3 regions of the Pseudomonas azadiae genome follow, and region 1 is predicted to be linked to each of the others. Evidence: predicted binding sites of a transcription regulator. Region 1 holds the regulator's gene; each other region holds the start of a gene.
The links. Region 1 encodes FliA, which starts transcription of late flagellar genes. Its sites were predicted from a motif close to CTAAAGTTTNNNNNNNNNNNGCCGNTAA; they were not measured.
Positions count from the first base shown of each region.

Region 2: KVG91_RS28220 (methyl-accepting chemotaxis protein) is a predicted target of FliA. The motif match lies at 2,102-2,129, and genes of this name have one in related genera.
Region 3: KVG91_RS27900 (methyl-accepting chemotaxis protein) is a predicted target of FliA. The motif match lies at 2,277-2,304, and genes of this name have one in related genera.

Region 1 covers NZ_JAHSTY010000001.1:1,012,330-1,016,540, forward strand. Annotated here, with positions in the region: gene KVG91_RS04450 (chemotaxis protein CheA) at 1-949, opposite strand, end outside; gene KVG91_RS04455 (protein phosphatase CheZ) at 961-1,749, opposite strand; gene KVG91_RS04460 (chemotaxis response regulator CheY) at 1,768-2,142, opposite strand; gene fliA (RNA polymerase sigma factor FliA) at 2,312-3,052, opposite strand; gene fleN (flagellar synthesis regulator FleN) at 3,049-3,882, opposite strand; gene flhF (flagellar biosynthesis protein FlhF) at 3,988-4,211, opposite strand, start outside.
Region 2 covers NZ_JAHSTY010000002.1:225,559-229,769, forward strand. Annotated here, with positions in the region: gene KVG91_RS17420 (DUF6124 family protein) at 66-275, shown strand; gene KVG91_RS17425 (MFS transporter) at 493-1,719, opposite strand; gene KVG91_RS28220 (methyl-accepting chemotaxis protein) at 2,173-3,798, shown strand; gene KVG91_RS17435 (response regulator) at 3,809-4,211, opposite strand, start outside.
Region 3 covers NZ_JAHSTY010000002.1:1,435,618-1,439,828, forward strand. Annotated here, with positions in the region: partial or broken gene KVG91_RS28120 (methyl-accepting chemotaxis protein) at 1-223, shown strand, start outside; gene KVG91_RS22930 (DUF1810 domain-containing protein) at 242-670, shown strand; gene KVG91_RS27900 (methyl-accepting chemotaxis protein) at 681-2,177, opposite strand; gene KVG91_RS22940 (TonB-dependent siderophore receptor) at 2,345-4,211, opposite strand, start outside.

The DNA.
Region 1 (4,211 bases):
CTTTGGCGGCAACCGGTGCGGCTGTAGCGGCCGGGGCCACTTCGCTGAACTTGCCCTTGCCGTGCAATTCGTCCAGCAGCGACTCGAACTCATGATCCGAAATCAGGCCATCGCCAGCCGGGGCGGCACCGGCAGCGGCAGGCGCTGCAGCAGTGGCACTAGCAGCCGTGGCGGCGACCTTCGGCAAGGCGTCGGCCACGAAAGTGCCCTTGCCATGCAGTTGGTCGAGCAAGGCTTCGAATTCGTCATCGGTAATGTCGGTGCTGGCCTTGGCGGCCGGCGCATCCGCAGCGGCGGCAGCGGCAGCCGCAGGTGCCACGGCGTCGGCCGCAAACTGGCCTTTGCCGTGCAACTGGTCGAGCAGGGATTCGAACTCTGCGTCGGAGATGTCTTCGCTGGTCGGTGCCGCGGCCGGCGCAACGGCGGCCGGTGCTTCTGCCTCGGCCTTCACTGCGCTGAGGGAGTTGAGCAGTTGCTCGAACTCACTGTCGGTCACATCCGGCTCGGCTTGCACTACAGGCTCGGGCTCGGCTTGCGCCACCGGCGCCGCGGACACATCGGCAGGCTCTGCATAGCGCGCCAGGGCGGCCAGCAGTTCCGGGGTGGCGGCGGTAACCGGTGCACGTTCACGCACTTGGCTGAACATGCCGTTGACCGCATCCAGTGCTTCGAGAATCACGTCCATCAATTCCGAGTCAACCTGACGCTCACCCTTGCGCAGGATGTCGAACACGTTCTCGGCGATGTGGCAGCACTCCACCAGCTCATGGAGCTGGAGGAAGCCGGCGCCCCCTTTTACAGTGTGAAAACCGCGAAAAATTGCATTGAGCAGGTTCGCATCATCCGGTCGGCTTTCCAGCTCGACCAGTTGTTCGGACAGTTGCTCTAAAATTTCGCCGGCCTCTACAAGGAAATCCTGAAGGATTTCTTCATCGGCGCCGAAGCTCATGGGTGTGCTCCTTAGAAGCCTAAACTGGATAACAGGTCATCGACATCATCTTGACCCGATACAACGTCTTCACGTTTATCGGCATGAATCTGCGGACCTTCACCCTTGGCGAGATGTTTTTGTGGATCTTTTTCCGAGAGGATCGCTTCGCGGTCATGTTCGATGCCTGCAAAGCGGTCGACCTGGCCTGCCATCAGCACTAATTTGAGCAAGTTGCTTTCCACTTCGGTGACCAATTGGGTCACACGTTTGATCACCTGGCCGGTGAGGTCCTGGTAATCCTGGGCGAGCAGAATGTCGTTGAGGTTGCTGGAAACCGTGCGGTTTTCCTGCTCGCTGCGTGACAAGAACCCTTCGACCCGACGCGCCAATTCACGAAATTCTTCAGCCCCGACTTCGCGGCGCATGAAGCGGCCCCAGTCAACGCTGAGCGCCTGGGCTTCGGTGGCCATGCCATTGACCAGGGGCGTGGCGTTTTCCACCAGGTCCATGGTGCGGTTGGCCGCCGCCTCGGTCAGCCTGACCACATAGGACAGGCGTTCGGTGGCATCGGTGATTTGCGAGATTTCTTCGGCCTGGGGCATATGCGGGTCAATCTGGAAATTGACGATCGCACTGTGCAGCTCGCGCGTGAGCTTGCCCACTTCCTGGTACAGGCCGCGGTCACGGGTCTGGTTGAGCTCATGGATTAACTGCACCGCGTCGCCGAACTGGCCTTTTTCAAGGCTGTCGACCAACTGGTGAGCATGCTTTTTCAGGGTCGACTCAAAGTCGCCCTGTGACGTTTCTTTATGCTCCATAGCTCCCCCGCGATGGCATTAGCCGTGGATGCGTTCGAAGATTTTTTCGATCTTCTCTTTCAAGGCCAATGCAGTGAATGGCTTGACCACGTAACCGTTTACCCCGGCTTGGGCGGCTTCGATGATCTGCTCACGCTTGGCTTCGGCGGTTACCATCAACACGGGAAGGCTGCGCAGTTTTTCGTCGGCGCGCACGTGGCGCAGCAAGTCGATACCGGTCATGCCAGGCATGTTCCAGTCCGTTACCAGAAAGTCGATGCTCCCGCTGTTGAGGATCGGAATCGCCGTAATGCCGTCGTCCGCCTCGACCGTGTTAGTGAACCCAAGGTCACGCAACAGGTTTTTTATGATCCGCCGCATCGTTGAGAAGTCATCAACGATGAGGATTTTCATGTTCTTGTCCAATTCGACCTCCAAGCAGTCTTAAACGCGCCCAGCACCTGGACGCGCCATTTCAATCAACAGGCATTACACAAAAAGGACTGCCGGGGGCTCCACGGGCCGAACCCGCGAAGGCTCGGCGCCCTCGCGGTATCGTCTGCAGTGCCCCCCACACTGCCTGTCAGCGCGCTCGCCACTCTCCCAAACGCCCCCGCAAGCGGGCTGCGCACTGGCTATGCAACTGGCTGACCCGCGATTCGCTGACCCCCAGGACCTCACCGATTTCCTTAAGGTTCAGCTCTTCGTCGTAGTACAGCGCCAACACCAGCCGCTCACGCTCCGGCAAATTGGCAATCGCGTCCGCCAACGCTCCCTGGAAGCGTTCATCTTCCAGGTCGCGCGATGGCTCCATATGAGCGCTCGCGCCGTCCTCGTGCAGCCCTTCATGCTCGCCGTCCTGCAACAGGTCGTCGAAACTGAACAGGCGGCTGCCCAAGGTATCGTTCAAAATCCCGTAATAATCGTCGAGACTCAATTGGAGTTCGGCCGCAACTTCGTGATCTTTAGCGTCGCGACCGGTTTTTGCTTCAATTGCGCGAATTGCGTCACTGACCATGCGCGTATTGCGGTGCACCGAACGCGGCGCCCAATCACCCTTGCGCACCTCGTCGAGCATCGCGCCACGGATACGGATCCCCGCATACGTCTCGAAACTGGCGCCCTTGCTCGCGTCATATTTGGTCGACACTTCGAGCAGGCCGATCATGCCGGCCTGGATCAAGTCTTCGACCTGGACGCTCGCGGGCAGGCGTGCCAACAGGTGATAGGCAATGCGCTTGACCAAGGGCGCGTAGCGCTCGATCAACTCGCCCTGGCTGTCACGGGCGGATTTCTTGTAGGCGTTGTAGCCGTTCGCTGTCATAGCACCGGTCCTGCGCTCGTCTGATGCACCAATCGCTCGACGAAAAACTCCAGATGCCCCCGCGGATTGGCGGGCAACGGCCAGGTATCGACCTTCTGGGCAATAGCCTTGAACGCCAAGGCGCATTTGGAACGAGGGAACGCTTCGTAGACCGCACGCTGCTTTTGCACAGCCTTGCGCACACACTCGTCGTAGGGAACTGCGCCAACGTATTGTAAGGCGACATCGAGAAAGCGGTCCGTGACCTTGGTCAACTTGGCGAACAGGTTGCGCCCTTCCTGCGGGCTCTGGGCCATGTTGGCCAGGACGCGGAAGCGGTTCATGCCGTAGTCACGGTTAAGCAGTTTGATCAGGGCGTAGGCGTCGGTGATCGAGGTGGGTTCATCGCAGACCACCAGCAACACTTCCTGCGCGGCGCGCACAAAGCTGACCACGGACTCGCCGATCCCGGCGGCGGTGTCGATCACCAGCACGTCGAGGTTGTCGCCGATATCACTGAACGCCTGGATCAGGCCGGCATGCTGCGCCGGGCTCAGGTGCACCATGCTCTGGGTGCCGGAGGCGGCCGGCACGATGCGGATGCCACCCGGGCCCTGCAACAGCACGTCGCGCAGCTCGCAACGGCCCTCGATCACGTCGGCGAGGGTGTGCTTGGGCGTCAGCCCCAGCAGAACGTCGACGTTCGCCAGCCCCAGGTCAGCATCCAGCAGCATGACGCGGCGGCCAAGCTCTGCCAGGGCCAGGGACAAATTCACTGACACGTTAGTTTTCCCGACGCCACCTTTGCCGCCGGTCACCGCGATCACCTGTACGGGATGCATGCTGCCCATTTTATTTCTTTACCTTGTCTTGCTTAGACGCAGGCTACATGGCTTGGCCGCGTGAATCGCTTGCAGACCATCGATGTAGATACATTTCACGGTGTTCATCCTGACTTATCCCACCCGTTTTGCCGGGTTGTGGTAAAGGTCGGCGAACATATCGGCCATCGCTTCCTCGCTAGGCTCTTCTTGCATTTGCACGCTGACTGCACGGCTGACCAATTGATGACGGCGCGGCAGATGCAGATCATCCGGGATCCGCGGGCCGTCGGTCAGGTAGGCGACCGGCAATTCATGACTGATGGCCAGGCTCAGCACTTCGCCCAGGCTCGCGGTTT
Region 2 (4,211 bases), on a different contig from region 1:
TACATCATAAAAAAAATCACCGCTAATCCAACTGAACCTCTCTATAGCGAAAGGCATTCGCCAAGATCTTTTGCGTAGCCGATGATGTCGGCACCGAAGAAGCCCTGACAAACGCCTCCGAAATTCTCTCGTCCGCTCTCCAAACTGCCTACCAATGCGCTGAAGATCCAGACAGCAGGCAGTCACCCGTGATCATGGCCTTGGCTCAATTGATCGAGAACGCCCAGGCATTGGTGGATTCAGTCCTGGAGCGTGCTTTCCCTACAGCCGGATAAACACTTGCTCCTGAAACAGAAAATCCTGCTGAGCTCAACGCTCGGCAGGCTTTGTAGTGAGCGGGCTTGTCCCGCGCTGGGTGGCGAAGCCGCCCCAATAAAGACAGCGCCGAGTACCAGATAGAACCAAGTCGCCTGGTTTGGGGCCGCTGCGCAGCCCAGCGCGGGACAAGCCCGCTCACTACAGGGAGCATTTTGAGCCTTTGGAGGACATGGGTCAGGCCGGCTGCGCCACCATGCGATTGCTGATGTTACGCCCCAGCACCAACACCGTGACAAAACCCACGCCCACCAGCGCCGTCGCCAGGCTCAACAACACTGAGGTGCCCAGGTGGTCGACGATCTGCCCACCAAAGAACGACCCCAGCGCGATAATCACCTGGAACAACGCAACGAACAGCGGCATGCCACGTTCCACATCCTTGGGCGCGACCACGAACATCCAGATACTGGCGCATGCCGGGAAGGCGCCGAAGGCGAAGCCCCATAGCGCGATCAGCATCGTGGCGCCGATCATGCCGGTGGCGAAGTAGGGGAACAGGGCGGTGCTGGTGCCGATCATCAGCGCGACCAGCAGCAGGGTGTGACGTACGCTGCGGTTGGCGGCGAAACCGGCGAAAATGTTACCCGCGACCCCGGCCACGCCAAACATCAGCAACAGCGAACCGATCGTCGGCCCGTCGAAGCCGGCGCTGTTCTTGAAGAACGGCGCGACATAGGTGTAGGCGGCAAAGTGCGCGAGGCCGATCAGCAATACGGCGATCAGCCCAACCCGAGCGCGTGGGTTGATAAACAACGCCGGCAGGTCTCTGACAAGAATGGCTTTCTCCGGGTGGAGCCGAGGCAACAGGAATACCTGCGCGAGCAGGACCGGTATCCCCACCAACGCGGTGACCAGGAACGTCATGCGCCAGCCCATCAGGCCGCTCAGCCAGGTGCCGACGGGGACGCCCAGTACGGTGGCGAGGGTGACGCCCATCATGATGATCGAGGTGGCTTTGGCGACGTCCACGCCCTTGGGCGCCAGGCGGCCGCTGAGGGCGATGGCGGTCGCCCAGAAACCACCGATGCTGATGCCCAGCAACACGCGGCCGAACAGCAGCAGGCTGAAGTCGCTGGCGAAGGCCACGACCAGGTTGGCGATGATCATGACCAGCGTCAGTCCGATCAGTAGATAGCGGCGATCCATCTTGCCAATGACTACAGACAGCAGCGGCGCGGCGAGGGCGGCCATGATGCCGGGCAATGTCACCATCAGGCCCGCGTGGCCGGCGCTGATGCCGAGGTCGCTCGCAACGTCGTTGAGCACGCCTACCGGCAGAAACTCGCTGGTCACCAGGGCGAAGGCGCCCACGGCGACCGAGAGGATCGCCAGCCACTGCTGTTTGACACTCTGTTGATTATGTTCGGGAAGGCCGCGAGGGGCCTGGGTGGCACTTGGCATGGAGTCAGGTTCCGGGGTGAACGTCGCCTGAAGCCAGGCGAAGGGGAGGGAATTTGGAGCCGATTATAGAAACCTGTTGTGGTAATTGAGCAGGCGCTCGGTTCGATAGTAATCATCAGTGCAATCGATGCGACGCTCAATCGCAGTCGTCAATGTCGGGATATTAGCTGATCAAACTGCAGCTTGGTCGGAGTACGCACGGAACTCTATGTGTTAGACATCAATCCCTTCAAGGCCCCCGTAGAAGGACGCGTCTGTTAACTACGTCAGGCAAATCTTCAAATGTGCGGTGCTCTGCGTGCTTATCGAACACTCAAAGGGTGCCAGGGATGCGTCGGTTTAAAATTCGAAAGAAACGATCAGTATTACTTTCTGCCATTCGCTAAAGTCCCGCCCCCGCAGGCCGAAACCCTCTCATACGACGTCATATCCCCAATAAGAGATCCTCCCGAAATGTCCCTTCGCAACCTGTCCATCGCTCGCCGTGCGGGTCTGGGTTTTGCCTTGATCGCTTTGCTTGTAGCCCTGCTGGGTTTTTTTGCGCTGTCGAATATGGCGAGCATCCGCGCCAGTGCGGTGCAGGTTGAAAGCGGGCTGGTGCCCAAGATGCGGCTGGTGGCGGACATTCGCGAAATCATGCTGCGCATTCGGACGATCTCGTTGCGCATGGCGCTGGACCCGAACCCGGCGAGCATCCCGCAATACCGCAGCCAGATGGACACCCGCAGCCAGGACCTGACCAAAAGGCTGGCCGAACTCGATGCGGTCATCGATACCCCGCAAGTGCGCGCGCTCTACGATCAATTCCAGGGTTCGCTGCGTCAGTACCAGCAGGGGTTGGCCCAGTCCTTTGTTCTTGCCGACAAGCAGCAGGGCGCCGAGCTCAACAAGCTGTTGCTGGTGGACATGAAAACCGTGATCGATGGCTCCGGTGCGCAGCTCAATGCCCTGGCTGACTATTACAACGCGCAGATCAACCAGCAGGGCCAACTGGCCGAGTCGCAGTACAGCCGCTCGCGCACCATGGTGTTTGGCTTCGTACTCCTGGCCGCTTTGAGCACCGTGGCGCTGGCGTGGCTGCTGACGCGCAGCATTGTCGGTCCGCTGAGCCATGCGGTGAGGGCTGCCGAGAACGTGGCTCAAGGCGACCTGACGCAGACGGTGGACGTGACCGGTGACGACGAAGTGACGCGGCTGCTGGTTGCCCTCAAGACCATGCAGGCCAACCTGCGCGGGACCTTGCAGTTGATCCGCCAGTCGGCGGGGCAGATGGCCTCAGCCGCCACTGACCTCAATGGCATCACTGACCAAAGCAGCCGCAGCCTGCAAAAGCAGACCGCCGAAATCGAACAGGCCGCTACCGCCGTCAACGAGATGACCTCTGCCGCCGATGAAGTGGCGCGCAACGCAGTCTCCACCTCAGAGTCCACGCGTGTCTCCAATGAAACGGCGCGCGAAGGTCAGCATCGCGTTGGCGAAACCGTCAGCGCCATCCAGGCCCTGAGCACGAACATAGGTGAAACCTCGACGCTGGTGCAGAACCTCGCCGAACAATCGCGTGATATCGGCAAGGTGCTCGACGTGATTCGCTCCATTGCCGAACAGACCAACCTGCTGGCCCTCAATGCCGCCATCGAGGCTGCGCGAGCCGGTGAGTCCGGGCGCGGCTTTGCGGTGGTTGCCGACGAGGTGCGCGCATTGGCGCACCGTACCCAGCAATCCACCCTGGAAATCGACCAGATGGTCACAGCGATGCGCACAGGCTCGGATCACGCGCTGACTTCAATGCAGTCGAGTACCCAGCGCGCCACCGATACCCTGGCCTTGGCCGAAGGGGCGGGTGGCGCGTTGAGCCAGATCACCGACTCCATCGATCAGATCCACCAACGTAACCTGGTGATTGCCAGCGCTGCGGAAGAGCAGGCGCAAGTGGCCAAGGAAGTCGACCGCAACATCGTCAACATTCGCGACTTGTCTGCCCAGTCCTCGTCCGGCGCCGGGCAGATCAATGGATCGAGCCGCGAACTGGCGCAGTTGGCGGCTTCGCTGAATGAAGCGGTGGCGCGGTTTCAGCTGTAATCAGCAGCGCTCAGGACTTCGCCTCCAAGCCCTGGCGAATCTTCTCAAGCAGTTCATCGATGTGAAACGGCTTGGTGATCAGGTCCATGCGTTCACCCAGGAAGTTTTGCCGATTCGCTGCATTCTCGGCGTAGCCGGTCATGAACAGGATCGGCAAATCGTTGCGCAGGCCACGGGCGAAGTCAGCCAGTTCGCGGCCGGTCATGTAGGGCAGGCCGACATCGGTGAGCAGCAGGTTGATCGTCAGGTCGGTCTTCAAGATTGCGATCGCTTCGTCACCGTCGGCCGCCAGGCTGCACTGGTAACCGGCGTCTGCCAGTACTTCGGCGACAAAGCTGCGCACCGAGGGCATGTCTTCGACAATCAGTATGTGTTCACCATGGCTTTTGCCTGGCTTGGCCAGCGTCCTGGTG
Region 3 (4,211 bases), on a different contig from region 1:
ACTGGCCGGGCGCACCAGCACGGCGACGGAAGAAATCGCTTCGGTTGTGCTGCAGAACCAGAAGCTGGTGGACGAGACCGTCGCCGAGATGGCCAACAGCAAGTCCCAGGCCGAGCAAGGCCTTGAACTGGCCACGCAAGCCGGCCAGGTCATTGTCGAAATTCAGGACGGCGCAAAGAAAGTCGTCGACGCAGTGGGCAGGTTTGCCACCCAGGTGGCTTAGCCAGGAGGAGAACCAGCCATGCCCGACCGGTTCAATCTGTCGCGTTTTGTCGAGGCCCAGCGCCCGGTGTTCAGTCGCGTCATGGCCGAACTGCACGCGGGGCGCAAGACGAGTCACTGGATGTGGTTCGTCTTTCCGCAAGTGCAGGGGCTCGGTCGTTCCGAGATGGCCCAGCATTTCGCTATCTCTGGCGTGGCCGAGGCACGCGCTTATCTAGAGCACGAGGTGCTCGGCCCAAGGCTCGAAAGCTGCGTCAAGGCGGTTCTGCAACACCGCGGAACAAGCACCGGGCAGCTATTCGGCACGCCCGATGACTTGAAGTTTCGCTCTTGCCTGACGTTGTTCATGAGCGTCCAGACCGAGTCCACTGTGTACCAAACGGCACTGGATCAGTTTTTCGACGGTGAACCGGATCGCAAGACACTCTTGTTGCTTGAGGCAGGATAAGCAGGGCGCATCACGCTTGATGAAAGTGCTTGCCCAGCGCATCCAGCCGCACGGCAATCGGCGGCAAGCGCTCGCTGCTGCGGGCAAGGGTTTCGACGTCATCGGCCGTGCTTTGGGCGATGCTCTGCACCGACTGCAACCGCCCGACAATCTCCAGGTTGGCCGAGGTCTGCTCGCGCGTAGTGGTCACGATCCGTCCATTCAGGTCGTTGATGTGCGTGATGTCGTCGCCTACTGCTCGCAGCATGTCCACCGCCATCTGGCTATCTTCCACGCAGCGCTCCACGCCCTGGCGGCTATCGTGCATGGCGTCGACGGCTTCACGGCTGCCTTGCTGCAAGCCTTCAATGATGGTTTTGATTTCCTGGGTGGACACCGCCGTGCGTTGCGCCAGGCTGCGCACTTCGTCGGCAACCACGGCAAAGCCGCGGCCTTGCTCGCCGGCGCGGGCGGCTTCGATGGCGGCGTTGAGGGCGAGCAGGTTGGTCTGGCTGGCGATGCTGCTGATCACTTCAAGCACGCTGCCGATCTGTTCGGCCTGCGCGGCCAGGCCTTGCACGGTCGCGTGGGTGCCGTTCAGGCGTGACGCCAACTGAGTGATTTCCTGCTGGGCGCGGCCGACGCTTTCCTGGCCACGCAGGATCTGCGCGCTGGCCCTGTCGGCGCGATCCACCGCTTGCTCGACGTGCACGGATATGTGGCCCATGGCGTCTTCCATGCGCTGCATCGAGCCGGTCATCTGGGTGATTTCCACCAGTTGATGGCGCGCGCCTTGTTCCAATGTGCCGCTGGCGCTGGCCAGCTCTCGACCGAGCTCGCCAAGGCCCTGGGAGTCGCGGGCGACGCCATCGATCAGGTGGGTGATCTGCTGCAGGAAGTGATCAAAACGCTTGGCCAGCGACACATGCGCCTTGCCTTCGCCTTGGTTGGTTTGCGCGCTGACCTGGGAGGTGACCGCGAGCATTTTCTCGAGCATTTCCTGGCTCTCGACCGCTTCGGCCTGGCTGTGCACGGCGAGGTAGAGCAGGGCGACGGTTTCCATGACCACGTAGAACGCGTGGACGAAGACCATGGTCCAGCCGCCATGGTGCTCCATCACAAACACCGGGAATCCCTGATGTTGCAGAGCATGGAATACCACGTGGTGCACGGCGATGGTGGCCGCCGCGACCAGGATCGGCAGCCAGTCGCGATAAAACGTCAGCACCGCCAACAGCGCGAAAATACCGAAGTGGGCTTCGATCACACCCTGGGCCTGGTTGATATGCAGCGCCGCCATGACCATCAGGCCGGCGCCGAGGACGCAACGCATCACACGGGTTCCACCGATGGCGCGGTAGAGCGCGGTCAGCACCAGGCTGGTGCCGCCGCCCACCATGACGGCCTGCATCAGCGTGTCATGCCAGAACCCCAGCCCCAAGGAAAACAGGAACATCAGCCAGATCAACGCCAGCATGATGCGGTCGGCTTTGCGGTAGTGTTCGAAAAAACGCGTGGGGGTGGGCATTCACACTTACTCCATGGGGGCTGGCCGAAACAAAGCGAGGGCAGGGTGGAGCGAATCGGTGTTTTTGGTTTTTTTATTGGAATCATGGATGCCAACCGTATATCGGCATCAGAGGGCAGGACTTTAGAGGCGGCTACCTGGGAGGGTAGCCGTTGATGGGGCTGGGGTCAGAAGCTGTATTTTGCGGTGAGCATCATGTTGCGCGGGTTGCCATAAGCGTCGCCGCCATAGCTCACGGAGTTGGCAATGGTCGAATAGTACCGACGGTCGAAGATGTTGTTGGCGTTGAGCTGCAGGTCCAGGTGGTCGTTGACCTTGTAGCCTGCCATCAGGTCGGTGACGGCATAGGCGCCTTGCTTGATACGGTAGCTGCCGCCGTTGGCCAGATCGAGGTCGTTGTACATGCGGCTCTGCCATGAGACGTTGCCGCCTACGCGGAGTTTTTCCAACGGGCCCTGAAAGTGGTAGCTGGTGGTCAGCTTGAACAAGTGCTCCGGGGTATCTGTATCGAATTGCTTGTTGACGTTCTGCGGGTTGGCTTCATCTTTTATGGTGTGCGTACGCGCATAGGTGTAGCCGCCGCCGACCTGCCAATGCTCGGTCAAGGCGCCTTGCAGTTCGAAGTCGATGCCCTGGCTGCGGATCTCGCCCGAGGCTTGCGAGCAAGATGCCTGCGGACAGTTGGGCACGGTCACCCCCACGGCACGGTTTTCCTGGTCGACGCGGAACAGCGCCACGCTCGCATTCAGCGCGCCCCCCAGGTATTCGCCCTTGATACCCACCTCGTAGTTTTTGCCGATGATGGGCTTGAGCGGAGTACCGGAGGTATCCTTTTCGCTTTGTGGCGTGAAGATGTCGCTGTAGCTGACATAGACCGAATGATAGTCGTCCAGGTCGTAGATCAGGCCCGCGTAACGGGTGAGATTGCGGGTGACCTTATAGTCGCCGGTGTCGCTGCCATGGGCATCGTAGTCATACCAGTCCAGACGCGCGCCGAGGATCAGCTTCAACGGATCTGCCAAACTCAGGCGCGTAGTGACATAGAGGCCGTCCTGGGTCGTGACGTCGCGGTCATTGGTGGTGTGGGTGAAATCCGGCTTGCCAGCAGTGAGTGGCCAGTTGAGGTTGTACGGGCTGTAGTTGTGGGTGGTCATGTCGTAGATGCGCCGGCTGGCGCCCACCACCACCTCATGGGTACGCCCGAACGCTTGGAAGGGCCCGCTGGCAAACGCGTCGACACCCGCCTGGTTTTCATCGTAGGCCGCCTGGTAGACCGTGCGTGCCGGTGTGTTGGCAACCCAGCGGGACTGGTAGGAGCCGGAGAACAATGCGTTTTGTTCGGCGTAATTGGCGTTGACTTGTAGCTTCCAGTCATTGGCCAGGCGTTGACGCAATTCTGCGAACACCGTGTTGATTTCCTGGTCTTTGTTTTCCCAGTCGGTGCCGGGGTTGTAGGAGCGCGGCAGGTTCAGGTGATGGCCGTCCTGGCCGACCATCGATGAACCCCAGAAGTAATTGGTCTTGTCCTTCTGGTTCGAGAAGCCAAGGGTCAGGGTGGTGTCTTCGCTCAGGTCGGCTTCGGTAACAGCATAGAACAGGCCGTGATATTCCTCGGCGTTGTCGATGAAGCTGTTGGCATCGCGATAAGAGGTCACGACGCGCCCGCGCCACGTGCCGCTGTCATTGAGCGGGCTGGACGCGTCCAGCTCGCCGCGATAGTCGTCCCAACTGCCGGCGGCGCCGGTGAGGGTGACTTTCTGCTCGTTCAGTGGCCGTTTGCGTACTAGATTAATGGCAGCCGAAGGGTTACCCGCGCCGGTCACCAAGCCGGTAGCACCGCGCACGACTTCGACCCGATCGAACATCGCCAGGTTCGGCTGTGCACCCACCGAAACACCGTTATAGCCGCTCGGGATGCCGTCATACATGAGGTTGTCGATGTCGAAACCGCGCGAAGTGTAAGACTGTCGGCCAGGACCGCTGGAGAAGTTCAGGAACAGTCCCGGCGTAGCCTTGACTACATCGTTGATGCTG